Regions from separate parts of the Lutispora sp. genome, predicted to be linked through region 2. Evidence: riboswitches for the same ligand, from Rfam matches in the RefSeq annotation. Region 2 holds a riboswitch; each other region holds the start of a gene.
What was found. A riboswitch is a leader RNA that binds a small molecule or an ion and turns the genes downstream of it on or off. The one in region 2 is predicted to bind molybdenum cofactor.

Region 1 (11,890 bases), on a different contig from region 2:
ATCTTTAGGTACTATATTTTTTCCACAGGGGGTTGAAGATTGATGAATAACTTGTTTATACTTGTGATTCTTATGGCTATAGTGACATATATACCTCGATTGCTTCCTATGGTATTTTTGAAGGATATGAAGCTGCCGCCATATTTGAAGGTATTTCTTCAGTTTATACCCTATGCCACTTTAGGAGCACTTATATTTCCCGGAATAGTCACATCCACAGGAGATATATATTCAGCCCTTGTAGGAGGGGGTTTTGCTGTGATTTTATCCCTTTACAAGGCCAATGTTATGCTAGTGGTAACGGGGGGCATTGTAGGGGCTTATACTGTGATGATGCTGATGTAAGTTTATATTGAGAATTCACAGTATTAATAATACAATATAAATTAAAGAGAAATGAATGAAGCATCCAGGGAGCCTTTGTTTTTAAGGGATATTGAAGTATGTATGAGTGATTTTTAAACTCCTGATACAGAGATGGTAAGGAGGGAAAAAGATGAATGAAGAATTAGAAAAAATTCAGAAAGCAAGACTAGTTCTTCAGAAAATCGCAAATGGTATCAACCCAATAAATGGAGAAAAGATTGAAGAGGAAAGCTTTCTTAATGATCCAAGAATAATAAGGTGCTTTTATTTTGTAGCAGAAGTACTGGACAACGTTACTAGGGGTGTATACAGTTCAAAAAGAAGTGAACCCAGATCTAGGGTTTTTGTAATAACTTCGGAGCAAAAAAGTAAAGTACGTTTTCCTGAAGGGAAAATAGGAGTCAATGAGTTTTCTAGATGTGTTAATATGTGCATTGATTTGAACCAAAGCAAAAGATTAACGGGAGTTGAAATCAATAAAAGATTGAAAGCTATGGGAATACTGAGTGAAGAGACTACAGAAACTGGCAAAACCAGGACTGTTATCAATGATAATTCTATTAATTATGGTTTCGAAAGTCAGAGAAAGAGTTATAATGGTGTTGAATATGATATGGTAGTTATCAATGATAAGGGTAAAAAGTATCTTCTTGACAATATTGAAGTAATAATGGGGGCAGAAATCACATCGAAAAGCACTAGGGAAAAATTGGAGCAAGATTAAGCATTATTTATATCATGAAATGTGATGAATTAATGTTCAATATATATAAAAAAGCTGCAAGTAGATTTATAAATAGGGATATGATTAAAATAGCATATCCCTATTTATCTAAACTCTCTCATATATATCCCTAAGCTTTTCACCGGTGACTGCCTTCTTGCAGCTTTCGCACAACAGCTCTACATGATCCTCTCCTAGCTTCTTACGGTTATATTCAAGCTGTTCCTTCGTTGCAAAGGGTTTCCCGCATCTTGTGCATCTCACCAGTCGGAATTCCTTATTCCATATAGTTCTTACTCCGTTGATTTCTTCAATCTTTATAGCATTGGTAGGGCATAAATAGGCGCAGGAACCGCAGCCTATGCACTGGGTGGAAGGCTCGTCATAGGGAGTAGAAACCTTCTTTGTGATCCCCCTGTTTACCGTGGAAATGGCGCTGGTACCCAACTCTTGACAAGCTCTTACGCATAATCCGCATAGTATGCAGTGTTCATCCTTATCACCGGAAAATCTTATATTGTCAGGCACATGGTATTCTTTTCGAAGACTGTCTATGGTCTCATCCTGGGGAGTTCTTGCATATAAAAGCATAAGCAGGTTTCTTCTGATGGATTTAATCTTATCTGAATGGGTAAATACCTCTATCTCGTTCTTCACAGGATAAATACAGGAGGCTACCACACCTTTTCTGCCTCTGTCCAATATCTCAACTACACACAGTCTGCAGGTTCCAAGGCCAGGCAAGGCATCACTGTGGCATAGGGTAGGAATGTATATATTGTTTCTCCTGGCAATCTGAAGCAGCATCTCGCCCTTTTCGGCTTCACAGAATATACCATCTATGGTAATCTTCATAACCTGGCCCCCTTCTTTACTCCTACAGCGTTGAATTTGCAGCTGTCTAAGCAATTGCCGCATTTTACGCAGGATTCAGTATTAATATAATAAGGTTTTCCTTTTTCTCCCCATATGGCTGAGGCGGGACAATTTTTCGCACATAAGCCACAACTTATGCACAGTTTTTCATCGATTTCATATTCTGTGAGCTCGGGACAGACCCCTGCAGGACACCTTTTATCCCTGATATGTGCATAATATTCATCTTTGAAATACTTCAATGTAGTCAGCACAGGATTTGGAGCGGTTTTTCCCAATCCACAGAGAGAGGCTTCTTCCACAGTGTGGCACAGACTTTCCAGAAGATCTAAATCCTCCTCAGAACCTTTGCCGTTGCATATATCTGTGAGGATCTCCAGCATTCTCTTTATGCCTTCTCTGCAGGCAACACATTTGCCGCAGGATTCTTCAGATAGGAAATTTAGATAATATCTTGCCACATCTACCATACATGTTCTTTCATCCATGACTATCATGCCGCCAGAACCCATCATGGAGCCTATATTTTTTAGAGTATCAAAATCCACAGGCAGGTCCATAAGGCTTTCAGGTATGCAGCCGCCTGAAGGACCGCCGCTTTGAACCGCCTTAAACTTCTTGTCTCCTATTATGCCTCCTCCGATTTTGAATACCAGTTCCCTCAAAGTTGTGCCCATAGGAATTTCCACAAGACCTGTATTTTTAACTTTCCCAACCAGTGAAAACACCTTTGTGCCTTTGCTGTTTTCAGTACCTATGGAGCTGAACCAGTCAGAGCCTTTCATTATTATTTCAGGTACATTTGCCCAGGTTTCAACATTGTTCAGCACAGTGGGTTGCCCCCATAAGCCCTTTTCCACAGAATGTATATACTTGGCTCTGGGTTCTCCCACATTGCCTTCGATAGATTGCATGAGGGCTGTGGATTCACCGCAGACAAAGGCTCCGCCACCTCTTACGATTTCTATATCAAAATCAAAACCGCTGTTCATTATATTTTTACCCAGATAGCCCCTCTCTCTTGCCTGTCTCAAAGCACAATCCATATTCTTCAGAGCCAGTGAATACTCGTCTCTTATGTATATGAATCCTCTATGAGACTTTATGGAGTAGGCGCATATTATCATTCCTTCTATGACTGTATTGGGATCCCCTTCTAAAATGCTTCTATCCATGAAGGCTCCCGGATCTCCTTCATCACCGTTGCATATTACATATTTGGGGAAGTAGTTTACGTTGCAACACTGCCTCCACTTCCGCCCTGTGGGGAAGCCACCGCCGCCTCTGCCTCGCAATCCGGATTTTTCTATCTCAGATATTACACCCTCGGGAGTCATCTGAAATAAAACCTTACTAAGAGCTTCATATCCGCCGCGCTCAATATAGTCGTCAATATTTGCAGGATCTATTTCTCCTATATTCCTTAAGGCTATTTTTTGCTGAGATTTATAAAAATCCGTGTCTTTGTGGGATATAACTTTTTTTCCCTGAGCAGTATCAAATATCAATAACCTGTTTACTATCTGGCCATTGATAAGGGTTTTCTCTACAATTTCTTTAACATCACTGGCCTTTACTTTGCTGTAGCATATATTGTCAGGCTCAATTTTTACTAAGGGTCCTTTTTCGCATAAACCATTGCAACCCGTGGCTTTTACAATGGTTTTAACATCTGCATCTACTTCATGCTCTTCAATAAGCCTCTTTAATTCTCTGTATACATCTAAGCTGTTGTTTGCCAGGCAGCCGGTGCCGCAGCAGACATATACTGTCCTATTCATCCCCAGCACCCCCGTATTCTCTTAGTATCTCCCTTACTTTGGAAGATGTCAGCTTGCCATAATATCTGTCATTAATAACCATAACTGGAGCTATGGCACAGGAACCAAGGCAATTGACGACTTCTAAGGAAAATTTGCCGTCTTTTGTGGTTTCGCCAGGTTTTATTCCAAGAGAATTCTCTATCTCATCCAGCAGGCTTTTTGATGATCTTATATGGCAAGCAGTGCCGTCACAAACCTTTATGATATATCTACCCTTGGGTTTTAAACTCAGTGCCTTGTAAAAAGTAGCCATGCTGTAAAGCTTGGAAAGAGGGATGTCCAAGTATTGAGAAAGCTCCAGAAGCTTTTCTTTGGGTATATAACCATATTCCTTTTGCAAGTCCTGCAGCATTGCCAATGTATACCTATGTTCCTTGGGATATTTTTCAAACAAAATTCATCAGCCTCCTGCTACCACCGGGAATATGCTTATCTCATCATCAGAGCTGAGACAGGTGTCAAGCCCCTGGAGATGCACAATATTTCTCCCGTTGACCAGAATAATTATCTCATTGCTGAGATTCCCATTTGAAAATATTTTATTTCTAAATTTTGAACCATATCTTTCGCAGAGTTTAAGGAGAAGATCATTTAAAGTGGGGAAATGGTCAATTTCAATTTCCTTTGCACCAGTGTAATCTCTTATATATGCAAAATATTTTACTATCATGAAATTCCCCTCCTTGCTTCTTTAAATTTAGGCTGTCGGTAATGTGATACCGACAGCCATAGACCTTGCTTATTTAATTGACAGTTCTTTAAGTTTTTCTTCCGTTGGTATGCCGTTTTCATCCCAACCTCTTACCTCATAGTATTCCTTGAGCATCACATCTAGCTGATTGACCAATCCTTTTGCAGGACCTGCAGGCATGGGCTCCTTGAGCAATCTGTCAGGAAGCCTGTCATCATCCTTTGTGAAGCCTGCTTCAAGATTGAACAGCTTCTCTAAATTCCAAATTCTTTCTCCTGCCTGCAGCACCTCTTCATCGGTAAAATCAACGCCCATGGCAGTTCTTAACATTTCAGATATCTCAGGAAGACCTATTCCGAAGGTGGTGAATAAGCATATACCTGCAGAATCCACTACCGCGGTGAGATCCTGGAAGGTTTTGAGCCAGGGAGCTTTTTCATCTGTTACCAATGGATCAAGCTTAGCAGGAATTCCAAGTATTTCAGGAGAAGTGAGGTATCCTCTCACATGGCAGCCGCCACGATTTGATGTAGCATATTCAAGACCCATACCCTGTAAGCATCTGCCGTCATAAGCTGGCATTTCCTGCTTTTTCACAGACATGGAAAGCTCTGGATGGCCATATGACTCTGCCATTCTGTAGGAGCCCATTGCCAACTTGTCTCCAAATCCTTCTCTCAAACCTGTCATTCTTGTAAATTCTACTATACCTTCATCATCTCCAAAGGGGAGATCTCTTCCTAATTCTTCTCTGGTTAATATGCCTTTTTCATACATTTCCATAGCACAGGCAATGGTGGAACCCATGGTTATTGGGTCGATACCCAGCTCATTGCATATGAAATTGGCTTTGCAGATAGCTTCCAGATTCCTTACTCCGCAATCTGCACCATAGGACCAGCCTGCCTCATATTCAGGACCTTCACCGAAGCTCTTGAACTTACCTTCAGGAATCCTTGTTACTCTTCCGCAGCCCATATTGCATCCGAAGCAGCCCTTATTTCTAACCAGATATTTTTCTGTTAAAGTTTCTCCCGAAGTCTCATCTGCATGCTCAAATATGCCACCGTCTTTCCAGTTTCTTGTTGGGAGACCGCCGCTCTGGTTCAATATATTCACAAGTATTTCTGTACCATAGGTTGGCAATCCTCCACCTGTTACAGGATGGTCTTTAAGCATCTTTCTGCTCTTCTTGCATATTTCCAAAAATTCCTTAGGTTTTGCTACCTGAACTGATTTTGAACCCTTTACTGCAACAGCCTTAAGATTTTTAGAACCCATAACAGCACCAAGACCAGACCTTCCTGCAGCTCTATGCTTGTCGTTCATAACCGTGGCGAATAATACCAGTTTTTCTCCGCCGGGTCCTATGCAGGCGACTCTTGCATCGTCACCTACTTCTTCCAGGAGCATATCCGTGGTCTCAAATACATTTTTGCCCCACAGGTGTTCTGCATCTCTTATTTCCACTTCATCATCATTAATGTATAGATAAACGGGCTTTTCTGATTTTCCTTCAAATATTATTCCATCGTATCCGGCATACTTAAGCTCGGGACCGAAATGGCCACCGGAATTGGATGCACCTATGGTTCCTGTGAGGGGTGCTTTAGCAACTACTTCATATCTTCCGCTGGATGTGGCCAGAGTACCAGTAAGTGGACCTGTCATGAATATAAGTTTATTGTCGGGGCTGAAGGGTTCCACTTTGGGATCCACTTCATTCATGAAGTATTTGGTGCCTAAGCCTCTTGCACCTATATATTTCTTGGCATCTTCCAGGTTTAGATTTTCCTTTTTTATGGTCTTGTCAGTCAAGTTTACTCTGAGAAGTTTTCCTGTAAAACCTAACATTGCTCATACACCTCCCCAAACAAATCCTTGAACTTTTCACCCATTTTTTTCTTTTTGTTCAGATTTGCAGGTGTAGCTTCTTTATACTGTATTGCTCCTGAAGGACAGAATTCTGCACATTGTGGATTTCCTCCACACAGGTCACATTTGATTAGCTTTTTCTGAGTAGGACTAAAGGTGATGTTGCCAAGAGGACATGCGCTTATGCACATTTTGCAGCCGATGCACTTTTGGATGTCGATTATGACTGCATCCTTTTCATCTCTCACGATTGCTCCCACAGGACAAACCTTCATGCAGGAAGGATCTTCACACTGCATGCACATGATAGGAACTGCTATGGCAGCCTCATCATAGGCAAATACAGACACGGCAGCTTGTTTCGGATTGAATTCTTCCATCCTGTTGAAGGAGCAAATCAGCTCACAGGTTCTGCAGCCGATGCACTTCTCTGGAGAGATCATCAATACCTTGCTCATCCTTTGCTGACATCATATCGATGCCAGCTTCACCTCCTTTTTCTCAATATAAAAGTCCATCTGTTTTGGCAATACTGCACCCACAGATGGACTCCTTTGCACAATGGCAGGTATGGGCATTTCTCCCCATGCCCTATCGTTCCAAGTCCTTCATCGGGCTCTTGGAATCGGAGTCTATATACAATTAACGATTGTGTATATTTATTTACTTATTCTACATATATTAGTAAACTCCTTTAAATATGACAATAAAATTACAAAATTGGGACAAGTGGCATAAATGCATGATAAATGAGGTTTGATCTGTCGTAATTAGAAGAGTATGTAAATTGACATAGCAAGTATTAAAATATTATGGTAAAATTTAGGCATATATTGATAAAGCAATACTGGAGAATATGGAATAATCATAGAATTATATGAAATAAAAGGAGAAAGAAATGATTAAGAGACTTAACCTAAAGGATATGAAAACAGCAAATCGTGTAATGGATTTGCAAAGAGCCTCATATAAAATAGAAGCCCAGCTTATAGGCTTTTATGAGATACCAGCCTTGAAGGAGACCATAGATAGTTTGCAACAATGTGATGAAATTTTTTATGGATACCATATAAATGATGTTCTAGCAGGTATAATTTCATTTAAAGTTATTGACGATGTATTAGATATACACAGAGTTGCGATATATCCGGACTTTTTTAGAATGGGTATAGCAAATAAACTTATTAACTTTGTAGAAGAAATAAATAGCAATATCAATAAAATTATTGTATGTACTGGCAAGGATAATCTTCCCGCTGTAAATTTATATTTAAAAAACGGTTATAAAAAGAAAAAAGATATTGAGGTGAAAGATGGGATTTATATAACGGAATTTGAGAAAATACTGAGGTAAAAATCATTTCATAGTTCTTGAACTATATGCAATATAAATCAAGTAGATATATTTACGGGAGGGGGTTAACTATATGTTCAGGCATGTCGTTGATGAGGATGTAGAATTAAGACTGCTTGATAATAATCATGCAATGGCAATGTTTGAGTCAATTAATTCTTGTAGGTATTATTTGAGAGAATGGTTACCCTGGGTAGATGGTACCCAAACAATAGAGGATGCTATAGGGTTTATCGAAATGACAAAGAAACAGTTTGCATCAAACGAAGGATTTCAGGCAGGAATATGGTACAAAGGGGAGTTTGCAGGAGTAATAGGCTATTATGGAATCAACTGGTTTAATAGATCGGTAAACATAGGATATTGGCTTGACAAAAGATATGTGGGTAGAGGCATAATGACAAAAGCATGTAGAGCATTTATTGATCATGCTTTTAATGTATACAACTTAAACAGGGTAGAAATCAGGTGTGCTGAAAAGAATTATAAAAGCAGAGCTATTGCTGAAAGACTGGGCTTTACAAAAGAAGGCATTATAAGAGAAGCTGAATGGCTATATAGTCATTATGTTAATCATATCGTTTATGGAATGTTAGCTTCCGAATGGGAAGAATGATATATACATCATGGCGATGAGGGGAGTTATTATGAAATTAGAGAAATCGTGTGGAGCTATTGTTTATAGAAAAATAAATAATGATATAGAATTTTTAGCTATTAGAAGCAATTCACCGGACAGACACTGGGGGTTTCCCAAGGGACATGTTGAAGGTAAAGAAACTGAAGAGGAGACTTGCATAAGGGAGGTATATGAGGAAACAGGGTTGGTTATAAAACCCCATGAAGGATTCAGGGAATATGATAAGTATAAAGTAGCTGAAAATACATATAAAGAAGTAATTTTCTTCATAGCTGATGCAACAACTCAAGAGGTAGTGATAGACCAGGATGAGGTTGAAGAATATAGATGGGCGCCATTTCAGGAGATATATGATTTACTCACTTACGATAGTGGAAAAGTCATATTAGCAAAGGCAAAGGATTTTATAGATAAATTAGAACAGAATTCAGGAATTACAAAATTATCCAATAGCAGTAGGAAGTAAGACAAATGATAGTTTGAAGTTAAAAGAAAAATGCAAAAAGGTTTATGGAGAAAGGAAACCTATATGAATGAAACAATAAGATATTTGTTAGATAGTGCTTGCCCTTCAATAAAGTATAGAGTAAAAAAAGAAATTCTAAATGAAATGAGTTCTGATGAAGAGGAGCTATTACAAAGCCAGATTTTAGAGGACAAGCTTGTCCAGGAGTTTATAGAAAGGCAGAGTCCAGATGGTTGGATAGAGGAGGACTTTCATAGCGAAAAAGGAGTAGAAACTGCTATCAGATTATTATCGGAAAAGGGTGTCTTGCCAAATCAACCTTCTCTTAAAGGAATGCTTGGAGAGTTGGAGAGAAGAGAGGACACCTTCGACAAAGGATGCTTATTTAATATTGGTAAAATACTGGATCATAAATCATTTGGAGGTTCAAAGGTTATAAGAGCTGCTACCTTTGCTCACGCAGGAATAGAAGATAGACATTTTGTTAAAGAGCAGATAGAATGGGCTTTGGATAAGCTTAAGTTTGTATGTTCAGTTTCTGCTATAGATGATATTGCAATACATTATAAGGATAAACTGGTCTTTATGGATGGAACCAAATGGCCTTGTATATATGACCTGAGGCTTCTTGCATATACAAAAGCTTGGAGAAGTGAGGAAAATAAAGAAATAGTTGTTGATTCTATTAAGAGAATGGTAGAGTTGTCACCTATACCATACATACATGTTTTAAAAAGAAATCAACTAATAGCACCAGCAGCATTTTGCATGCAGGATTTTAACCCTGATGTCAATGTGCTCAAAGATTCGGAGTGGATGATGTGGTTTCATAGGATGGAGATATTGGCCAGACTTGGAGTAACCAGTCATATTAAAGAACTAGAGCAACAGATTGACTTTTTAGCTAAGCTTTTAAGAGAAAACAACGGCATATTCAACAAGAGAATGAATCATTATTACTTTACAAAGTGGAGTCCATATTCAGGATTGGCATTGGAAAAGGATTGGAGGACAGAAAAAAGGCGTATATGCGATTTAACATTCAGAAGCCTGCTAATATTACATTATTCCGGATATAAAGATTATAATTAGCATCTACTATTGAATTTGAATGTGAGCAGCAAAATAATTGGTATATTATAGCATAATGTCTGGTAATAATCCTATACATAGGACGTGAATTTTGCAGAAAGGATGATACTATGGAAAGAACACTGGTACTTATAAAACCTGACGCCATGGAAAGAAAACTGATGGGGGAGATAATATCTATCTATGAGAAAAAGGGATTTAGTATATCAGCACTGAAGATTGTAAAGCCAACAAAGGAAATGGCTGAAGAACATTATGCAGAACATAAGGGTAAACCCTTCTACGAGCCCCTAGTGAATTTTATTACAAAAGGAGAGGTCTGCGCTGTAGTAATGGAAGGTGAGAACATTATTGATGCTGTAAGAAAATTAAACGGAGCCACAGATCCATTAAATGCAGAACCGGGTACAATCAGGGGCAGGTATGCATTATCCAAATCAGAAAATGCAGTTCATGCATCTGATTCAGTTGAAAGTGCCGAAAGAGAGATAAAAATCTGGTTTCCGGAGCTATAACTCTTTATTATTTCAAAAACTGGCGAGTTTTTCCCATGTGATAGGCAAGCTTGATCATTTCCTGTTCTACTTTGGATATTTTACGAGCATACATTTTTTCAAACTGCTGTATGAGCTTGTCATAATCAATTTCTCTTTTGTGTTGCCTTGGCTTGACTGGCACATAGGATGGATCATAGAAACAAGGCTCAATAGATGGACTGTTTATCTTCTTTAATATCTCAGCAGTATAACAAGCATCAAAAAATGCATTATGAAAACTATATATAACAGGAATATGAAGAGCTTCGACAGCATTTTGCAGTCGGAGCAAGTTTTTTGTTGGGAGACCAAAATATTTAGATACATAGGGCTGAATATTAATGTACTTTTTAGGTAGACATTTAGAATCTAGATTATGGTACTCCACATTTTTAAATAACTCTTTTATATCAGACATTCCCCAGATGCAAAACACAGAATCTGGATCCCTTATAAACTCCACAAAATGTTTATAAACCTCAGGAAATGCTTGTTCTTTTACAAGTTGTTCTGTAGTAATGCCTGTCAACTCAGTGATAAATGAGCTTACTTTTCCGTAGATAGTTGGTTTCACAAATCTGTTAAAGGAAGCAACTCTAATGAAATCAGAATCCAGTTTCACAGCACCAATCTGAATTATTTCAAAGGGATATTTGGACCATTTCTTTACGGTATCTTGCAAAGAAGAGAAATCCTGATTAAATTCCATATCAAATACTATATAATGCATATCAATCTCCTTAAACATTTTAAAATAAAATTCGTCTAAATACATGATAACACTATTTCACACTGAATATGCTATGTTGATGAAAGGTAGAAAAAACCAAATGGGTGTGATACAGTTTAGATATATACACATAGAACACTATATTTATTGCTGAAATAAAGGGGAGTCAAATATGAGAAAATTGGAGATGGGAGATACCATTGGAATATTTTCGCCATCATCGCCTATAACATATACTGTACCAGAAAGGTTCCATAGAGCAAAAGCCTATTTGGAAGCTAAAGGTTTTAATATAATTGAAGGAGCCTTGACAGGAAAACAGGATTACTACAGATCCGGCACTATAAAAGAAAGAGCAGATGAGCTGAATCAGCTAATCAGAAATCCTGAGGTAAAGTGCATTATGTCTACTATAGGAGGGATGAATTCCAATTCCATACTACCATATATAGATTACGAAGCTTTTAGAAAAAACCCAAAGATAATTATAGGCTATTCGGATGTTACCGCCATACTCCTGGCAATATATGCGAAAACCGGAGTATCCACCTTTTATGGGCCTGCTTTGGTAGCTTCTTTCGGAGAATTTCCATCCTTTGTAGATTATACTTATGAATATTTTAGAAATATGTTAATTGAAGATGTAACATTGCCTTATGAATTCCCAATGCCAGAATACTGGACAGATGAATACATAGATTGGTCACAACAGGACAG
Region 2 (8,139 bases):
CCTCTTCTTTTTCCTTTTTTATGTTAGCGATTCTTTCTTTCCCTTCTTCAACAATCTTGGATATCTTGTCTCCTACTTCACCAGCACTATCTTTAACGCTTTGAGCAGTTTTCTTGGCAGCATCTGCTATATCCTTTCTGGTCTCTTCTCCAGATTTAGGTGCAAAAAGAATACCAGCGGCTGCTCCTACAGCAGCACCTACACCTAGACCTACTCCTACTTTTTTTGCTGTATCAATTGCTTTAGCTTTCTTTTTTTCTTTCTTTGATTTAGCCAATACTTCCTTTAATGACATGAAGATCCCTCCTTGTTTCAAATTTTGATGATTAGGTTCATTATACTGGAAAACCGTGGCAATTACAACACTAAGCCTATTTGAATAAGCATATTTTATAATCCATAGGAAGCCTTTATGATGTTTGAAAAGATCCTGATTTTATACTTGAATATTTCAGTATTAATGGTAATATATAAATAGAGCGTTATTTAAATAAAAGTATAACGAATATAGCAAAAGGAGTGGAAGTATGTTTTCTAAAAAGTTTTCAACAAAAATTTTAGCATTATTTCTTATACTTACCATGGTAATATCTATGGCTGGTTGTACAACACAAAAGGTCAATGCTCCTGATACACAGGTACCAGCAGAATCTGACTCAGAGGAAAAAACCGAAATAAAAATAACAGACCATCTGGGCAGAGAAATAGTTATCGGTGAAAAGCCGGAACGAATAGTAAGTGTGTATTACATAACCACATCTTTGCTTATAGCTCTTGGATTGGAGGATAGTGTAGTGGGCATAGAGACAGGTGCTGACAAAAGACCTATTTATTCACTGGCTGCCCCTCAGTTTAATCAGCTTCCAAACGTAGGCAGTCCAAAGAACTTTGATTTAGAGGGATGCATAGCTCTAGAACCAGATCTGGTAATATTGCCCATAAGAATGAAGGATGCGGTGGAAAATCTCGAAAAACTAGGAATAAATGTAATTGCAGTTAACCCGGAGAATATGGATCTGCTAAAGGAATCCATAGATATGATAAGCAAAGCTACAGGAACAGAAAATACTGGTGAAAAATTGAAATCATACTATGATGATAAACTTTCAGAAATAAAGAGTCTTATTGGGGAAGAAGGCAAGACAAAAGTTTATATAGGAGGAAACAGTGATTTTCTTTCCACTGCAACAAAGAACATGTACCAAACTTTTATGGTAGAAGCTGCTGGAGGCATCAATGTAGCTTCGGATATAGATGATACCTATTGGGCAACCATCTCCTACGAACAGCTTCTGACCTATAACCCGGATGTTATAATTGGAGTTCCATCTGCAGCTTATACCAAGGAGGATATTTTAAAGGATGAGAGATTAAAAGCAGTTAATGCTGTGCAAAAAGGTCAAGTGTATATGATGCCTGATGCCTTTGAAGCATGGGATTCACCAGTACCATCAAGTATTTTGGGCACCATGTGGCTTACAAGCGTTTTATACGGAGATAAATACCCTTATGAAAAATTCACAGAGGATACAGCTTATTTTTATAAAGAATTTTATGGTATAGAGATTAATAAAGAGGATTTGACAAAATAATGAGAGATGAAAGTTTACCTGAAAATATAAATGATAGGGGCATAGGTAAATACATAGTCATTGCTGTGCTGTTTGTGTCTGTATTTTTTCTATCCATAGGCACTGGGAAGTACCCTATATCTGTCAGAGATATAATTGGTATTGTTACAGGGGGAGAAGTGGAGGATATGGTGAGAACCGTTTTTTATACCCTCCGCCTCCCAAGGACCATAATGGTCATTATATCAGGGATAGGACTTAGCATAGCAGGCAGCATATATCAGATAATCTTTAAGAATCCCTTGGCTAGCCCGGATATTATAGGAGTGGCATCTGGAGCTAATTTAGGTGCTGCCATAGCTATTATATTCTTAACAGGTGGAACCCTGAGCGTAGCAATTAGCGCTTTTGTAGGAGGGGTTGGGGCAGTTTTTGTCGCCCTGGGTCTAGCTAAGCTGTCCAGGGAAAAAGGGGTGGTTACCTTTGTCCTTGCCGGCATAGTCATAGGTTCTATTGCCCAGGGAGTCATAATGATGATGAAATACCTTGCTGATCCTGAGAAGGAGCTGGCAACCATGGAGTTTTGGGCTATGGGAAGCTTTGCATCCGTCACCGCTGATAAGGTATTGACTATGTTGCCTTTATTTTTAATAGGAATTATTGGTATTATTCTGCTCAGGTGGAAGATAAATGTACTGTCCTTAAGCGATGAAGAAGCCAAAAGCCTGGGAGTAAAAGTAGAATCAGCCCGCTGGGCTGTAATCATATTTTCCACATTGATAGTGGCCAGTATCATATGCATAACAGGGCTAATTGCCTTCATAGGTCTTATAGCTCCTCACATAGCCAGGATGATAAGAAAAACCAATGATTTCAGTACTACCATATTAAGCGGCTTTATAGGTGCCATACTCCTTGGCTTTGCAGATTGTCTTGCCAGGAGTATAGCCGGCAGCGAAATACCAATAAGCATTCTCACCACCTTTATCGGGGCACCGTATTTAGCATATCTCATGAGTCGTTATTAGGAGGAAATATGGATATATTAAAAATAGAAAATATAAAGGCAGGCTATGATAATAAAATAATATTGGATGACATAAGCTTTTCATTAAAACAGGGAGAATTGACTGCTCTTTTAGGACTCAATGGTGCAGGCAAAACCACACTGTTGAAGACAATCAGCGGTCTTATAAAGCCCATATCAGGTAAATGCATTATAAAGGATGTGGACTGTTTTTCCTTTGATGAAAAGCAAAGGGCAAGGCATATCAGCTTTATGCCCCAGAGAAACAGCATAATATATAACACCAAGGTGATAGATGTAGTATTGATGGGCATAACTCCCTATCTGGGTATGTTCGCCTCTCCTACGAAGGAGCATAAGAAACTTGCCTATGATATACTGAAAAAGATGTCCATGGAGAAGTATGCCTATGCCAATTTTCTACAACTAAGCGAAGGACAGAAGCAGCTTGTTATCATATGCAGAAGCCTTATGCAGAATGCAGAGATTATGCTCTTTGACGAACCTGACAGCGCATTGGACTATAATAACAGACATATGATGCTATCCTGTATAAGGGATTTGATAAATAAAGAAAGGCGTGTAGGGCTCATAACCCTCCATGATCCAAATTACGCCCTCAACTACTGCGATAAAATAATATTTTTGGAGGACGGTAAGATACTGGCAGAATTCGATACCAAAGATGTAGATAATATTTTTCTCCATAAAATGTTTACCAGAATATATGGTAAAATAGATATAATAAGGCATAGAGAAAAATATGTGATGGTGAGGTTGGATGCATGAAACCAGGATATAGTCTCTGGATAAAAAATGATAACGGCGATAAAGTATTTGGGCAAGGACCTTATAGGCTTTTGCTTCTCGTAGACAATTTAGGCTCTTTGAATAAGGCTGCAAGTGAAATGGGAATGGCTTATTCAAAGGCATTGAATATTATAAAGAATGCTGAAGAAGAATTGAATATGGAACTTCTGGAAAGGGAAATAGGGGGTGCCAAAGGGGGAGGCTCAAAGCTTACCAAGGAAGCCAAGGAGCTTATTGACAAATATGAAAGATTCAGAAATGCGGCTGTGGAAGAAATAGAGAAGATATACGAGGATATTTTTTGTAGAAAATGAATGAATTAGATACTATTGGCTATACTAAAAAAGGCTTGTATTGTAATAGTTAAATGATAGAGAGCCTTTTTTAGTATAACCATTTTGTTTTTTTTGTGAAATCAAAGGAAATTCAAATATAAATAAAGAAAAACAATGCAATTAAGCAATAATTTAAATTAATAGAAGAAAATGACCAAAAAACCCAAGAAAATGCGAAATTATAAATTTGCGAAGAACTAAACCATTAATTATTATTATATTGTAATTAGCACTCATCTTAAGTGAGTGCTAATAATAAGGGATACATACAAATTTTGTATAATAAAAACTTAAGGAGGGTTATTGATGAATATCAAACCACTTGGAGACAGAGTTGTTATTAAGGTATTGGAAAATGAAGAAACAACCAAAAGCGGCATAGTATTACCCGGTACTGCAAAGGAAAAACCAATGCAGGGCGAAGTATTGGCCGTTGGTTCAGGAGAGTTAGTTGACGGTAAAAAGATACCCCTTGAATTAAAGGTTGGCGACAGAGTAATATACTCTAAATATGCTGGCACAGAAGTTAAGATTGATGGGGAAGAATACTTGATCCTCAGACAAAACGATGTATTAGCAATAGTAGAATAATAAGGGAGGGTAAATAAATGGCAAAACAGATCAGGTTTGGCGAAGATGCAAGAAGAGCTCTTGAAAGAGGAGTAAATCAGCTGGCAGATACAGTTAAGATAACATTAGGACCCAAGGGAAGAAATGTTGTATTAGACAAGAAATTCGGTTCTCCCCTTATCACCAATGACGGTGTAACAATTGCGAAAGAAGTAGAACTTGAAGATCCCTTTGAGAATATGGGAGCTCAATTGGTTAAGGAAGTTGCAACAAAGACAAACGATGTAGCAGGTGATGGTACAACAACAGCTACATTGCTTGCTCAGGCAATAATAAGAGAAGGTTTGAAGAATGTTGCTGCAGGAGCAAACCCAATGGTATTGAAAAAGGGTATCAATAAGGCTGTAGCTACTGCGGTAGAAGAAATCAAAAAGTTTTCCAAGCCAATCGAAAATAAATCTGCTATAGCACAGGTTGCCTCCATATCAGCAGGAGAAGAATCCATCGGAGAAATCATTTCCGAAGCTATGGAAAAAGTAGGCAAGGACGGAGTTATAACTGTAGAAGAATCAAATACTTTCGGTACAACTCTGGATGTTGTAGAAGGTATGCAGTTTGACAGAGGTTATGTATCTCCTTACATGATCACAGATACAGAAAAGATGGAAGCTGTACTTGATGAGCCCTATATACTTATAACTGATAAGAAGATATCAAATATCCAGGATCTTCTTCCAGTATTGGAGCAGATAGTTCAACAGGGCAAGAAGCTTTTGATAATCGCTGAAGACATCGAAGGCGAAGCTCTTGCTACATTGATAGTAAACAAATTAAGAGGAACATTTACTTGCGTTGCTGTTAAAGCACCTGGCTTTGGCGACAGAAGAAAGGCAATGCTTGATGATATAGCTATACTTACTGGCGGACAGGTAATATCCGAAGAATTAGGCTTAGATATTAAAGAGACAAAGCTTGAGCAACTAGGAAGAGCAAGACAGGTTAAGGTTCAGAAAGAAAACACTATAATCGTTGACGGTGCTGGAGATGCTAAGGAAATAAAAGATAGAGTAAAACAGATTAAGGCTCAGATAGAAGAAACTACTTCCGACTTCGATAGAGAAAAGCTTCAGGAAAGACTTGCAAAATTGGCTGGCGGTGTAGCAGTTATCAAAGTTGGTGCTGCAACAGAAACAGAACTTAAGGAAAGAAAACTGAGAATCGAAGACGCTCTTGCTGCAACAAAGGCTGCAGTAGAAGAAGGTATAGTACCTGGCGGCGGAGTTGCTCTTGTAAATGCTATAAAGGCTGTTGAAGAATTATTAAAGGATGCTCATGGAGATGAAAAGACAGGTATTCAGATCATAAGAAGAGCTTTGGAAGAACCAGTGAGACAGATTGCAGAGAATGCTGGACTTGAAGGTTCTGTAATAGTTGAAAAGGTAATGAACAGCGAAGCAGGAGTAGGCTTTGATGCATTGAATGAAAGATATGTCAACATGATTGAAGCAGGTATAGTTGACCCAACAAAGGTTACAAGATCAGCACTTGAGAATGCTGCATCCATCGCTTCAATGCTTCTTACAACTGAGAGCGTTGTAGCAGATCTTCCAGAAAAAGAAAAACCAATGCCCGGAGCAGGAATGGGCGGAGACATGGGAATGTACTAAGATAGATAATAGCTGCGTTATTTGACGCAGCTATTTTTTTGGTTTCTTATATAGTATTATTGCCTCCAAGAAGTATAATATTAGGTAGAAGTATAAATTGGAGGTAAATGCTTTGGAAAGATTATCTCATACAAATAAAAAAGGCTATACCAGGATGATGGATATATCTGAAAAGAATGAAAACATAAGGGAAGCCATAGCTCGAGGCTCTATCTATATGAAAAAGGAGACCCTGAGAGCCATAAAAGAAGGAAAGATAAAAAAAGGAGATGTGCTATCTGTAGCCCAGGTAGGTGGCATTATGGGTGCAAAGGGCACTTCCAGCATAATACCCATGAATCACGGAAGCAATATTTTCAGTGTGGATTTGGACTTTAAAATAGATGGAGAAAACTGCAAAATAGATATAGCTGCCATAGTAAGAACCTATGGAATGAGTGGAGTAGATATGGAAGCCCTGACGGCTGTATCTGCTGCAGCCCTTACCATCTATGATATGTGCAAGGATATGGATAATGAGATGTTCATATCCGATATACATATGGTAAAAAAGTCTGGAAGTCCATCTGGGGATTTTTACTTTACCGGCTCTGATAAAAGCACTTCATGTAGCTAAGAGTAGGAGTACCTTATACAAGTGACTGTCCATATAATAAAAACGCAACCACAGAATAAATATTTGACAGAACACGATAGAAGTAGTAAAATAATTTATGACAATGTGATAATTTTAACAATATACATATATGCAATGCAAGATGATAATTAATTGAATAACTCCGAATCTGTAAACCTAAGGAGTTATCTATGGCTTGCAGATCGATGGGTGTGGATAGAAATGTTCATGCCTCCTGTGTTTGGAAAGGAGTAGTATCAGCTGTATACTTTATAATTGGTATATAGTAGTGTTAAGTTTGTGAAAAACTCCTTTTACAAGGAGTTTTTATTTTTCTACTTTATTATAAGGGGGATAAGCATAATGGACATGGTAAACCTGACAATTGATGGTATCAAGACCCAGGTTCCCAAAGGTACAACAGTCTTGGAGGCAGCAAAAGGTTTAAACATTAATATTCCTACACTTTGCTTTTTAAAAGATATAAATGAAGTTGGAGCTTGTAGAATGTGTCTTGTTGAGGTTAAAGGAGCAAGGTCTTTGCAGGCTGCTTGTGTACTTCCTGTTGCAGAAGGCATGGAGGTAAAGACATCTTCAAAGGCCGTTAGAGAAGCTCGAACCACCGTACTTAAGCTTATACTAGCCAGACATGAAAGGGAATGTCTCACATGTTCTAGAAACCTGAACTGTGAGCTACAGAAGATGGCCGAGGAAGCAGGCATAGATGCTGTAGATTACGAAGGTGAGAAGATCGAATATAAAGTTGATATGGCATCACCTTCAATAGTCAGGGATCAGAATAAGTGCATACTCTGCGGAAGGTGTATAAGTATATGCAAAAATATTCAAGGTACAGGCGTTATAAACTTTGCAAATAGGGGTGTAAACACTACAGTAACAACTTCTTATGGAAGAAGCCTTTCTGAAGTTGCCTGTATTAACTGTGGTCAATGTATAAAGGTATGTCCTGTAGGTGCCCTTAGAGAAAAAGATGACAGAGATAGAGTATGGGAAGCTTTAGAGAATGACCAACTTTATGTAATCGCCCAGACTGCACCTGCTGTTAGAGTTGCATTGGGTGAAGAATTCGGATTGCCGGTAGGCACAAATGTAGAAGGAAAAATGGTTTCTGCTTTAAGAAGATTAGGGTTTGATAAAGTTTTTGATACTGATTTTGCAGCAGACTTGACTATTATAGAAGAAGGAACAGAACTCATCAGCAGGATAAAAAACGGAGGGAAGCTCCCGATGATAACATCCTGTTCTCCTGGTTGGATAAAGTACTGTGAGCATTACCACAATGATTTTATTGACAATTTATCAACATGTAAATCCCCTCATCAGATGTTGGGAGCTTTAGCAAAATCCTATTATGCAGAAAAGATGAATATTGATCCTAATAAAATATTTGTGGTATCAATAATGCCTTGTACAGCTAAGAAGTTTGAATCAGGTAGAGAAGAATTGACTGTAGACGGATTGAGAGATGTGGATGCGGTATTGACTACAAGGGAATTGGCTAAGATGATAAAAGAGGCTGGGA
Region 3 (11,890 bases), on a different contig from region 2:
TTTTTATAACGATTTATTTTATTGCTTATAACTCCGCTTAATACAAAGACACTGGCATCCATCCTCTTTTCCACATCCTCTATGGAAGAAGCACAAAGTATCTTGGGCACATCAAAATCAGTGACACCTTCCAATATTACATAATCCTGGGTATAATACCTCAATATTTCCGGCATTGATAATTTATGCTTGAACAGTATATCTGTCTCGTAAAGTCCTCTGGCAGTGACAAGATCAGCACCTGCTTTCCAATGCCTGTCTGTATTTGAGCCCTCCATATCTATGGCAAACTTCTCATAGTGTATTTCCTTAACTGTGCCGATGGTATAATTTCGCCGCTTCAACTCCTTAATAAGACATTCTACAGTGGTGGTTTTACCTGATTTCGTATATCCATAAACTGATATGATTTTCATCGATTGTGCCTCCCTCAATTAAATGAAAATATTGCTATAGTAGATGCCAATGCGACCAGTATTGTGAAATAATCTGCTACTTTCATCTTTAGCTTACGGTAGCAGGTTCTTGTAGGGTATGCCCTAAAGCCTCTGGATTCCATGGAGAGGGATATATATCTTGCCCTGTTTAGAGCTTTTATAACGGAAGGAGTCAATATATATGTATATAGGGAAAGCTTCTGGCCTAAGGGTATCCTTCTTAAATCAGCTCCTGATAACTGAACTGCTATAATAGAGTCGGTAAATTCCTCTCTGAATAATGGCAGGAACTTAATGGCAAGAAGGACCATAAATCCAATTTCCTGAGGCAGCTTCATGGCTGTCAAGCCGTATACTATGTCCATGGAAGAAGCAGAAGCAATAATCATGGCTGAATAAACTATTATGGACATTCTCAGAATTATAGAAACACCCGCTTCCAAGCCTGCTGTAGTCAAAATCCTTATGCCACCTAAAGCTAATAAGATATCGCCGCTATGTGTAAAAAGGCTTTGAATCAATGTCAATACAATAAAAAAATACCATAGCTTCCTAAGCTTTTTCATCGTGCCTGATATTGATATGGAAAAAAGCTTGCATAAAAGCAATGTCATAAGCAGCATAAGCACAAGAGGTTTTATATCTTTAATTATTATTGCAGCAGAAGAAATAATAAGAACTATAAAGATTCTGGTTCTGGGATCAAGGTTTATCAACAGACATCAACTCCTTTCGGACCCAGGGTAAGGAGTTTATCAACATACCTGTCCAGAAACCTGGCTTCGTGACTTATTATCATATAGCCCTTTCCTTCATTCCTTAATGTGAGGAGACATTTTTCCAGCTGCTTTTTGCGCAATAAATCAAGGCCGGTGGTGGGTTCATCCAATATTAAAAACTTCACATCCCTGGACAATACGGAAGCCAAAGCCAGCCTCTGTTTTTCTCCTCGACTAAGAGTAAGGGGAGATGCATCCTTGTACTTTGCCAGGTCAAATATTTCTAAGTAATAATTAATCTTGTCCTCAATATTTTTCTGGGAGGATTGGCTGCCATAGTTGAAGCTGAAGCTCATCTGTTCCCAAACAGTGGGGCAGAACAACTGCTTGTCCGGGTTTTGAAATACATAGCCCACCTTGCTTCCTATATAGGATAGGGAAATATTCCTTATGTTTGTGCCCTCTAACAGTATTCTTCCATCAGTGGGTCTAAGGATTCCCAGCATCAGCTTTGCCAAGGTGGTTTTACCGCAGCCATTGGGGCCTATAAGTCCAATATGCTGGTTTCCTTCTATGAGAAAATTCAGATTCTCAAACAGATTATTATTGTTGTTGTTGTAAGTAAAAGTCAGTGAGTCTATTGTATAAAAGCTCATGGCTATCATCAACCTCAATTCTATCTTCAATTCTGCCTTTTCTCATGAGCAAAATGGTATCAGCTACCATAAGGTTCTTAATGCTGTGATCTATTATAATGATTGTTTTTCCTGCTTCATTGAGAATTTTAATCACATTTTTTATCAACTCTTTATTTTCTCTGTCCAATTCTGACAGTACTTCGTCCAATATTATTATATCTGGGTCAAGACTGAGAATTGAAGCTATAGCCGCAAGATGCTTTTCTCCTCCGGAAAGGTGAGAGGGATTTTTATATCTCAAATGTCCAATGTTCAGCATACTTATAACTCTGTTAATGATTTTCTCAATATCCTCATAAGGAAGGCAAAGGTTTTCAGGGGCAAAGGCTATTTCAGATTCTACAGTAGGCAAAAAAAGCTGGTTGTCCACATCTTGAAAGACCATCCCGATTTTCTTGGCAAGATTGGGGAGACTTAGTTCCTTTATGTCTGCCCCATCAATCATAATGCTGCCTTCCATTATGCCAGGCATGCTCTTTGGAATGGCCCCGCAAAGGCAAAAAGCTAAAGTGCTTTTACCACAGCCGCTCAAGCCTGCAATGGATGTTATGCTGCCCCTTTCTATATCTAAATCAATGGAATCCAATATAAGGGGATCCCTATTGGTATATCTGAAGGATAAATTTCTTACTTCTATTATAGCCTTCATTCCAGGTTTACCTCAATCACATATTTGCACCAGCGTTGGCTGAAGGAATCGGAAACTGCAATTAGCTGAAATGGACCGCTGCCTCCGTTTTTCATATTTCCCAAAGGCTTTCCGTTTTTCTCAAAGGCCAGGTAAACATTATCTGACAAAACCTCTTGGGCAGCCATAGCAATTACATAGCCGTCCAAGCCTTTTACTGTAACCCTTGTAGCGGATTCTATGGTTGAATCATCTATACCTGCCCTGTTCAGTACATCCTTAAGAAATACTCCTTTATACTTTCTAGAAGCAGGGCCTGAAGTGGAGGTATCTTCTATAGCTTTGAACTCATGATTTTCTATGACAGTGATTTCTTCAAAGCTTAAAGCTGCTGTGTTTTCGCCCCACTTGAAGGTTATGGTGCCCTCTTCGGTTCCAGCATTGTTAATGCTTCTCATATTTATATAACCTAAAGCCAGTGTAACAACTGCCAGTATTGCAATAACCAGTATTAGCTTCTTATTTTTCATATATATCACCCCGCCCGTTTATTGTGATCATTATCTTATATGCTATAAGTCCTCCAAGTCCTCCTGAGAGCGATGCTGCGCTGATGGATAGAAGCAAGGGTATAAGGGGAAGTCTGAAAAAGACCATGGATGATAGGAAAGTTCCCGAAATATTTGCCAATAAACCAAGAATGAAAAAGCCTGAAGGTGTAGTAAAATTTTTCCTTAATATCAAGGCTCCCATATCTACAAAGAGACCCGGTATTGTATATGTTATTAAGCTCACGGCTCCATGATTCCCGTATACTCCTGTAATCATCACCAGTAAAGCCTGAACAAAGCCTATAAGGGTACCGGTGCCTATTTTTCTGGTTATACCTAGTCCCAATACTATCCAAAGCATGTAAAAGCCGCCGGCTGCAGCACCGCCGGGGATGTATAGGGGACCTGTAATTATGTGTACCAGGGGAACTATTATGGGTTTTATCCCAACACCCAAAGCCGCCGCCAGAGATATGACTGCCAGCTCATACATGGAAAATTTTCTAAAAAATTTGCTCATATAGCACCTGCTTCTTTTATGATTTTTCACTATGGTAAACATGCTTAATTCTATATATAAGGATGCTGCTGTACTGGAAATAATCATATGTTCACTTGCACATATGATTATTCCCTAGATACTGTAGCTTTCTTCTATACAGTGAAGTCCAAAAGATATATAATAGAGCATTTTTGTTAACTTTGCTAGTGACTCTTTGCGAAATCTAAATTAGAGAATTCGTACGATATTATATCCTTTTGACTGGCTTTATGGTAACTGCAGTATGTGCATAATTAATTATACTCTTTAGTGTTTTTAGTGAAGTTTTAGTGCCTTTTAGTGGTTTCAAAAAACCTCCGTGTAAATCCGTGGTTATCTCAGTGCTAATCCGTGTTCTTCAAGAACAGAGTCCAAATAGGAATAAACAAATCCGATTCTGAGAAGCTCCCATGGGCGCCTCCCTCACCTTCATCATGCATGCCATGATCTGATGTTATGATCACATCTCCATTAAATCTACCCAGGAGATCTTTTATATAGGAGTCTAAAACCCCAAGCTGGGCCAATGCTTCATCTGAATTTGGACCATATTTATGACCAAAATCATCATAGGAATGGAAGTGTACCAATAACACATCAGGAGGGTTTTTTAGCTCCTCCAGAGCTTTATTGTATATTTCATCATCTATGGTACCGTTATTGTTTTCATCTATATTAAGAATGGTTTCCACCTCATCTATGATGATTTTTATGTTGCCTTCTATAACCTTTGAAGTTTTACCCATCTCCGCTGCTTTATCAAATATGGTGGGAATCTCCAGTGGCTTCTTCTCTCTATTATGTATACCTGTATATTTGGGTGTGGTTCCGGTAACCATAGCTGCAAAGGTTACATCGGTTATGGTGGGATAAACTGTCAAAGCCTTCTCAGCTATGCCTGTTGATTCTAAGCAAGGTATAATACCTAAGTCTATAGCTTTCTTATATAAGTCATAGCCCAAGCCGTCTATATATATTATTAGAACTTTATTATCATTATCAAGAGATTTTAGCGCCATATCTTTTATTGATATAATACTTTGAGTGGGTGGATTTTCAACTATACCAATGGGATTATTAAGTGTTTGACTATCTGTTGTTACCATGGTGCTGCCGAAAATACTTTTTCTTATGCTCTCAATGCTATTTGTATAAATAATATCGCCGTCTTCAGTATACACAGCAAAACCGGATGTTTGGTATTCCTCATTATTGAGGATAGGCAAACCACTGGTATCTGTTGGCATGAAGAATATTATACCGGTAAAAAAGGATAATATAGCTATGAGAGATAAAAATAGAAATTTTTTATTCATAATTATGTTCCTTAATTATCATTTTTGGATAAAATAAAAAGCAGTCTAAAAGGAAACTGCTTCTTGCTGTTTCCTTTCCAAAATGAGGAGGCATAAACATTTCTATTTATACCCTGCCGGTTATGCGCCATATTATATAAACTTAGGCACCATAACTCGGAAACGCTTAATTAGAATGATTCTACATTTGTTTATGATTTCCTTCAAGAAACATAAATTGTTTCATTTTATAGACTAATACATAGTATGGAATAAGAAAGGTTTCCTATTGAAGCATTTATAACGACCAAGGAAACCTTTCTTGAAATCCATTACGGAAAGTTAACACTAAGGTAGATTTATACTTTCCTATGGATTATAAGAAAGGTTTCATATTATATTAATAATTAATATTAGTTAAAGACTAAGTATTGACAAAATGTATTCAGTTGGTGTACAATGTAGCTTAATTGTGAAAAAAGCTATTTGAATGGCCATGAAGAGGACAGTAGCAGGAGATGATGCATTCAGAGAGATAATCGTTTGGTGAAAGATTATTTGCAGAGCTCTTGACGAAGATCACCTTGGAGCCGGATGCTCGAAGCTCAGTAGGGTATTCCGCAGTAATGCGTTAAATTTACCGAGTGACAGCCTGTTTTGGGCTGTAATGAGGGTGGTACCGCGTGTCCAAACGTCCCTATGGTTTTTGCCATAGGGTTTTTCATTTATACAAATATGCAAGGAGATGAGTCTAATGAAATTTAAACCTCTTTCAGAGAAACCGGTAGCAGAGAGAGAAAAACAAATATCCGAGTTTTGGAAAGAAGTAGACATTCTCGACAAAGTGGTTGCAAATAGAAAAGGAGCAAAACCCTTTATATTCTACGAAGGACCTCCAACAGCTAATGGCAGGCCTGGCATACATCATGTAATTGCTAGAACTTTGAAGGACTCTGTATGCCGATATCAAAGCATGAAGGGCCATGAGGTCAAAAGAAAAGCAGGCTGGGATACTCACGGACTGCCTGTTGAAATAGAAGTTGAGAAGGAACTGAAGCTTTCCAGCAAGCAAGAGATTGAGAATTACGGAATAGCAGAGTTCAATGAGAAATGCCGTGAGTCTGTATTCACATATGAAAAACAGTGGAGAGAAATGACTGAGAGAATGGGATACTCCATAGATATGGATAACCCTTATATAACACTGGACAACGACTATATAGAGAGCGAATGGTGGATACTGGACAAATTTTTCAAAGAAGGCCTCATGTATGAAGGCCACAAGATATTGCCCTACTGCAGTCGCTGTGGTACAGGCTTGGCTTCCCACGAAGTAGCTCAAGGTTATAAGGAAGTAAAAACCAATACTGTAATAGTAAAGTTTAAGAGAAAAGATGCGGATGAATACTTCCTGGTATGGACTACCACACCATGGACTCTTCCATCTAACGTGGCATTGACCGTAAATCCTGAAGAAACCTATCTTAAGGTTAAACAGGACGATACAATATATTATGTAGAAAAACATCTTTCCAAGAAGGTTCTGGGAGAAGATTTTGAAGTATTGGAAGAGCTTTCAGGCAAGGATCTAGAATACATGGAATATGAGCAGCTGATGCCCTTTATAGAAGCTGACAAGAAAGCATTTTATGTAACCGTTGCAGATTATGTAACTACAGAAGACGGTACAGGTATAGTTCATACTGCCCCTGCCTTTGGTGAAGATGACTATAATACAGGCAGAAGATATGATCTTCCCGTATTCCAACCTGTTGATGAAACAGGTAAATTCACCACTACACCCTGGGAAGGCCAGTTCGTAATGGATGCGGATTTGGATATAATAAAATGGTTGGCTCAGGAAGGTAAGCTTTTCAAGAAAGAAAAGATGGCCCACAATTATCCCCACTGCTGGAGATGCCAGACACCTCTATTATATTATGCTAAGCCCGGATGGTATATTGAAATGACAAAACTTAGAGACCAGTTGGTAGAAAACAATAGTAAGGTTGAATGGTATCCGGACTTTGTAGGAGAAAAAAGATTTGGCAACTGGCTGGAAAATGTAAATGACTGGGCTTTATCACGAAACAGATACTGGGGAACACCTTTGAATATCTGGAAATGTGAATGTGGCCATATCACTTCCGTTGGTTCCAGGAAAGAGTTAATTGAAAGGGCCATAGAAGAAATAGACGAAAGTATTGAATTGCACAGGCCTTATGTAGACCAAGTTCATCTGAAATGTGATAAATGCGGCGGCACAATGACAAGGGTTCCTGAGGTAATTGATTGTTGGTTCGATAGTGGTTCAATGCCTTTTGCACAGCATCACTATCCCTTTGAAAACAAGGAAAACTTCCATGAGCTTTTCCCTGCAGATTTCATATGCGAGGGTATAGACCAAACCAGAGGTTGGTTCTACTCACTTATGGCCATATCCACCTTTGTAATGGGAACTTCCCCTTACAAGAGGGTATTGGTAAATGATTTGATACTGGATAAGGACGGCCATAAGATGTCAAAATCCAGAGGCAATACAGTTGACCCCTTTGAAATGTTTGACAAATATGGTGCCGATGCATTGAGATGGTATCTCCTTTATGTATCACCTGCCTGGACACCTACCAGATTTGACGAAGATGGTCTTAAGGAAGTCCTCAGCAAATTCTTCGGCACATTGAGAAATGTATACTCCTTCTTTACACTATATGCAAACACAGATAATATAGACCCGAGGGAATTCTTCATAGAGTATAAAGACAGACCTGAATTGGACAAATGGATACTTTCCAAGTACAATAACTTGCTGGCTCAAATCGAATATGAAATGTCTATATATGATTTGACAAAGACAGTAAGGAAGATACAGGACTTTGTCAACGAAGATCTTTCCAACTGGTATATAAGAAGATCAAGAAGGAGATTCTGGGCAACAGAATTAACTGATGATAAAAAGGCAGTTTACAATACAACCTATGAAATACTTGTTGGATTGACCAAGATTATAGCACCTTTCTCACCTTTTATGGCAGAAGAAATGTATAAAGACCTGACAGGCGAATTATCAGTCCATATGGCTGACTATCCAGTAGCGAATAAGGAACTATTGGAACCTCATATAGAGGAAAGAATGGATCTTGTAAGAGATTTGGTAAGCCTGGGCAGAGCTGCAAGAGAAAAGGTAAGAATCAAGGTAAGACAACCAATTGCAGAAGTATTGATAGATGGCAAATATGAAGAATTGATAAAGGATCTTGTACCTTTATTCCAGGAAGAGCTAAATGTAAAAGAAGTAGTATTTGCAAAGCATCTTGATGAATATATGGAATTCAGCCTGAAGCCAAACTTCAAGGTTGCAGGCCCCATATTTGGTCCAAAGATAAAACTATTGGGTAAAGCTTTGGCAGAAGTTGATGGAGCAGAAGCAGTGAAGAAGCTGGAAGCAGGCGAAACTCTCAAGCTTACTGTTGATGGAGAAACCCTTGATGTGGTTAAGGATCATGTTCTCATCACCATAACAGCCAAGGAAGGTTTCACAGTAGGCATGGAGAATAATCTGTTTGTAATACTGGAAACAACCCTTACCCAGGAACTTTTGGATGAAGGCTATGCGAGAGAGTTTATATCCAAGGTTCAGCAGATGAGAAAGAACAATGGCTATGAAATGTTGGATAGAATAAAAATATTCTACGATGGCGATGATGAAATAGCAAACGCAGTCAACATCTATGAAGATTATATAAAGACAGAAACATTGGCAGATGCAATAGAACGGGTCGAGGATGATAGCTTCGAGAAACAGGATCTTAATGGACACAATACAGGAATGAAGCTGGAAAAAGTATAGAATAAAGCTTTATAAAATAATTCATGCGGGGCATACTAGCCCCGCATTTCCAATCTAAGATCTTCCGTTTTGAAAAAGGTCTATGCTGCCGAGAGCGATATGGGCGAGACCTAAACCGATGAGGCCTGCTCCTATTGCTACTCTTGTATCCCTTTTGGTCATACCATGCCTACGCATGTCTCGGACCCTCATTGCGGTACCTGTGGCTGTAACTGCAGTACCAAGTAATGCAGGGATCAATCCTTCACGCATAAAATACCTCCTCAATATGAAGATTTAGATTTGAAAGTAGTTTTTGATATTTTATACGATAATATACTATGATCCATTGAGAACCCTACCTGTTGAATCAAACACAAACTCCAAAGGATATAAAAACTTGCTTTAAATAAAAGAGGGTTTTTTCTTTGGCTTCTTCTGCTGAATAGTTGGTCTGGCCTTTGACAAGTCTTGTAAGCAGACCTTGATATATGAGTATTACCATTTCGTTTAATTTATCTATATCTTCTACTTTTATATAACCTGCATTTATGCATGGTCTGAGCAATGTAAGGTTTCTTTCATATATATCCTGACCAAGAAGCATTGGTTTTATGTCTTCCTCCATGTCCTCTAATTCTTCAGGAAATATTGAATAATAGTCCTTTATAGAATTGTTCAGTTTGGTACTGTGTCTTCCAAAGAATATCTCATAATAAATTTTTGGCATGCTGTAAGAGTGACGACAAAAGCACTCCCATACCTTAAGATACCTTTCTATGGGATTTTTGGCGCTCTTCATATGGCATTTAAGGTCGTAAATATAGTCTTTGAGATAACTTAATGATGCGTAGAAAGTCAGGTGCTCCAAATCATCAAAATAATTATATAGTGTAGCACTATTATAGCCTGCTATGTCTGCCACTTCACGGGCAGATAGAGCTTCTATGCCTCTTTCATCTATTATCTGCTTGGCGGCATCAATAAAATATCCCATCATTCTTCTTTTCTGTAAAGTTTTTTTATCAACGCTCATTATTAATACCTCATTCATTAACTAGAATTCAATAATAATTATAGCATGGGAATTACATATTGAGAAATATAATAATCTCTATAGTTCAGAGGAAGACATAAATTACATTAATAAAAATTGATATAACTAATTGTAATAGAGTCTTTTTTATTGATTTATAGAAGAAACAAGTGAAGCTATTATAAATACGTTTAATAAATAAACATGTTTACATTACAAACTGTTTTGTGTTACAATTAAAATGTTACAAAAATAACATACTTATGCTATTAAAAAATGGCATTGAGAGGAGTGCAAAAATGAGACTGGAAATTGGAAATTTCTATGTAAAGGACATCGTGTTTGGTGCTAAAACAGAATTCAAGGATGGTCTTTTGACTATCAATAAAGAAGAAGCCCTGGGCGTTGTTTTTGAAGATGAACATATTACAGAAGCGGATCTTCATATTGTTAAACCCGGAGATATGGTTCGTCTGGTTCCTGTCAAGGAAGCTATTGAAGCGAGATGCCGTGTAGGTGGAGGTCCGGTGTTCCCAGGAGTGACTGGAGAGCTTATGCAGGCCGGAGATGGCAAGATTCATGCTCTTAAGGATTCAAGCATACTCGTAGTTGGAAGGCACTGGGGTGGTTTCCAGGATGGACTTATCGATATGGGCGGCGAAGGAGCAAAATATACTTATTTTTCACAGCTGAAAAATCTGGTTCTAGTTGCAGATACCGATGAGGACTTCGAAAAAAGAGAACAACAGAAGAAAAATCATGCCTTAAGATGGGCAGGTATGAGACTTGCTGAATACGTAGGCAAATGTGTCGAGAATCTTGAACCGGAAGAAACAGAAGTTTATGAACTGGAACCTGTAACAAAGAGATCAGCAGAAGTAAATGCACTTCCAAGCGTAGTTCTTGTACTTCAGCCTCAATCACAGATGGAGGAATTAGGATATAACGATCTGGCTTATGGCTGGGATTGCAATAGGATGCTTCCAACCTTCATGCATCCCAATGAAGTGTTAGATGGGGCTATGATATCAGGTTCATTTATGCCTTGCTCTTCAAAATGGTCAACTTACGATTTTCAAAACTTCCCTATGATAAAAAGACTATATCAAGAGCATGGGAAGACCATTAACTTCCTGGGAGTTATAATGTCAAACCTGAATGTTGCCCTTGAACAGAAGCAAAGAGCCGCTCTTTTTGTGGCACAGATGGCAAAATCTTTAGGCGCTGACTCGGCTATTGTAGCTGAAGAGGGTTATGGAAATCCTGATGCTGATTTTATAGCATGTATAGTTGCTTTAGAAGATGCAGGAGTCAAGACTATAGGTCTCACTAATGAATGTACAGGAAGAGATGGCGCTTCACAGCCCTTGGTTGCTTTGGATGAAAAAGCAAATGCCATAGTATCCTGTGGAAATGTTTCTGAACTGATTGAACTTCCTCCTATGGAAACAGTAATAGGAGAGCTTGAATCCCTAGCTAGAGACGGTCTGTCCGGCGGATGGAGTAATGATGCAATACTAGGCCCATCTGTCAGGGAAGACGGCTCAATTATAATGGAAAACAATGCCATGTTCTGCGGCGATATGGTTGTAGGCTGGTCAACGAAGACCATGAAAGAGTTTTAGGGAGGTGCAATAAATGAAAAAAGCTATTTTATATATAAATCAATTTTTTGGGCAAATAGGCGGAGAAGAAATGGCCGATCATGCTCCTGAGATAAGAGAAGGTTTGGTAGGACCGGCTATGGAGCTTCAAAAACAGCTTGGTGATGAGTATCAAGTTACACATACAATCATATGTGGTGATAACTTCATGGGCTCAAGACAGGAAGAGGCTATAAAAACAATATTGGGTTTTCTTGAAGGAAAAGAATTTGATATATTCTTTGCAGGACCTGCATTCAGAGCCGGAAGATACGGAAGTGCCTGCGGAAACATATGCAAAGCTGTAAAAGAGAAATTCAATGTACCGGTAATAACTTCAATGAATGAAGAAAACCCCGGTGTTGAAATGTTCAAAAAAGATATGTACATTTTTAAAGGCGGAGCAAGTGCAGCCTCCATGAGAAAAGATGTAGCCGCAATGGCTAAATTTGCTATAAAGCTTATGAATGGAGAGGAGCTTCTTTCAGCTGAAGAGGAAGGCTATTTCGGAAG

Region 1: it holds a riboswitch for molybdenum cofactor, as region 2 does, so the genes downstream of both, ACESM9_RS01205 (4Fe-4S dicluster domain-containing protein) here and ACESM9_RS12325 (NADH-dependent [FeFe] hydrogenase, group A6) in region 2, are expected to answer to the same signal.
Region 3: it holds a riboswitch for molybdenum cofactor, as region 2 does, so the genes downstream of both, ACESM9_RS07915 (alkaline phosphatase family protein) here and ACESM9_RS12325 (NADH-dependent [FeFe] hydrogenase, group A6) in region 2, are expected to answer to the same signal.

What each region holds. Positions count from the first base shown of each region.
Region 1 is NZ_JAWLCK010000003.1:41,751-53,640, forward strand. It holds gene ACESM9_RS01165 (AzlC family ABC transporter permease) at 1-43, shown strand, start outside; gene ACESM9_RS01170 (AzlD domain-containing protein) at 43-345, shown strand; gene ACESM9_RS01175 (hypothetical protein) at 497-1,090, shown strand; gene ACESM9_RS01180 (2Fe-2S iron-sulfur cluster-binding protein) at 1,199-1,945, opposite strand; gene ACESM9_RS01185 (NADH-ubiquinone oxidoreductase-F iron-sulfur binding region domain-containing protein) at 1,942-3,747, opposite strand; gene nuoE (NADH-quinone oxidoreductase subunit NuoE) at 3,740-4,183, opposite strand; gene ACESM9_RS01195 (ubiquitin-like small modifier protein 1) at 4,190-4,459, opposite strand; gene ACESM9_RS01200 (aldehyde ferredoxin oxidoreductase family protein) at 4,529-6,334, opposite strand; gene ACESM9_RS01205 (4Fe-4S dicluster domain-containing protein) at 6,328-6,813, opposite strand; molybdenum cofactor riboswitch at 6,889-6,998, opposite strand; gene ACESM9_RS01210 (GNAT family N-acetyltransferase) at 7,254-7,709, shown strand; gene ACESM9_RS01215 (GNAT family N-acetyltransferase) at 7,783-8,325, shown strand; gene ACESM9_RS01220 (bis(5'-nucleosyl)-tetraphosphatase) at 8,357-8,815, shown strand; gene ACESM9_RS01225 (hypothetical protein) at 8,879-9,907, shown strand; gene ndk (nucleoside-diphosphate kinase) at 10,018-10,422, shown strand; gene ACESM9_RS01235 (exonuclease domain-containing protein) at 10,430-11,173, opposite strand; gene ACESM9_RS01240 (S66 peptidase family protein) at 11,346-11,890, shown strand, end outside.
Region 2 is NZ_JAWLCK010000102.1:489-8,627, forward strand. It holds gene ACESM9_RS12285 (YtxH domain-containing protein) at 1-295, opposite strand, end outside; gene ACESM9_RS12290 (ABC transporter substrate-binding protein) at 528-1,592, shown strand; gene ACESM9_RS12295 (FecCD family ABC transporter permease) at 1,592-2,599, shown strand; gene ACESM9_RS12300 (ABC transporter ATP-binding protein) at 2,608-3,387, shown strand; gene ACESM9_RS12305 (winged helix-turn-helix domain-containing protein) at 3,384-3,722, shown strand; gene groES (co-chaperone GroES) at 4,050-4,334, shown strand; gene groL (chaperonin GroEL) at 4,352-5,980, shown strand; gene moaC (cyclic pyranopterin monophosphate synthase MoaC) at 6,093-6,596, shown strand; molybdenum cofactor riboswitch at 6,746-6,864, shown strand; gene ACESM9_RS12325 (NADH-dependent [FeFe] hydrogenase, group A6) at 6,960-8,139, shown strand, end outside.
Region 3 is NZ_JAWLCK010000041.1:1,112-13,001, forward strand. It holds gene mobB (molybdopterin-guanine dinucleotide biosynthesis protein B) at 1-416, opposite strand, end outside; gene ACESM9_RS07890 (energy-coupling factor transporter transmembrane component T family protein) at 431-1,153, opposite strand; gene ACESM9_RS07895 (energy-coupling factor ABC transporter ATP-binding protein) at 1,150-1,812, opposite strand; gene ACESM9_RS07900 (energy-coupling factor ABC transporter ATP-binding protein) at 1,760-2,503, opposite strand; gene ACESM9_RS07905 (molybdopterin-dependent oxidoreductase) at 2,500-3,012, opposite strand; gene ACESM9_RS07910 (ECF transporter S component) at 3,002-3,553, opposite strand; gene ACESM9_RS07915 (alkaline phosphatase family protein) at 3,919-4,890, opposite strand; molybdenum cofactor riboswitch at 4,945-5,064, opposite strand; T-box leader at 5,357-5,571, shown strand; gene ileS (isoleucine--tRNA ligase) at 5,615-8,719, shown strand; gene ACESM9_RS07925 (asparagine synthase) at 8,774-8,971, opposite strand; gene ACESM9_RS07930 (TetR/AcrR family transcriptional regulator) at 9,069-9,734, opposite strand; gene ACESM9_RS07935 (glycine/sarcosine/betaine reductase component B subunit) at 10,034-11,359, shown strand; gene grdH (betaine reductase selenoprotein B) at 11,373-11,890, shown strand, end outside.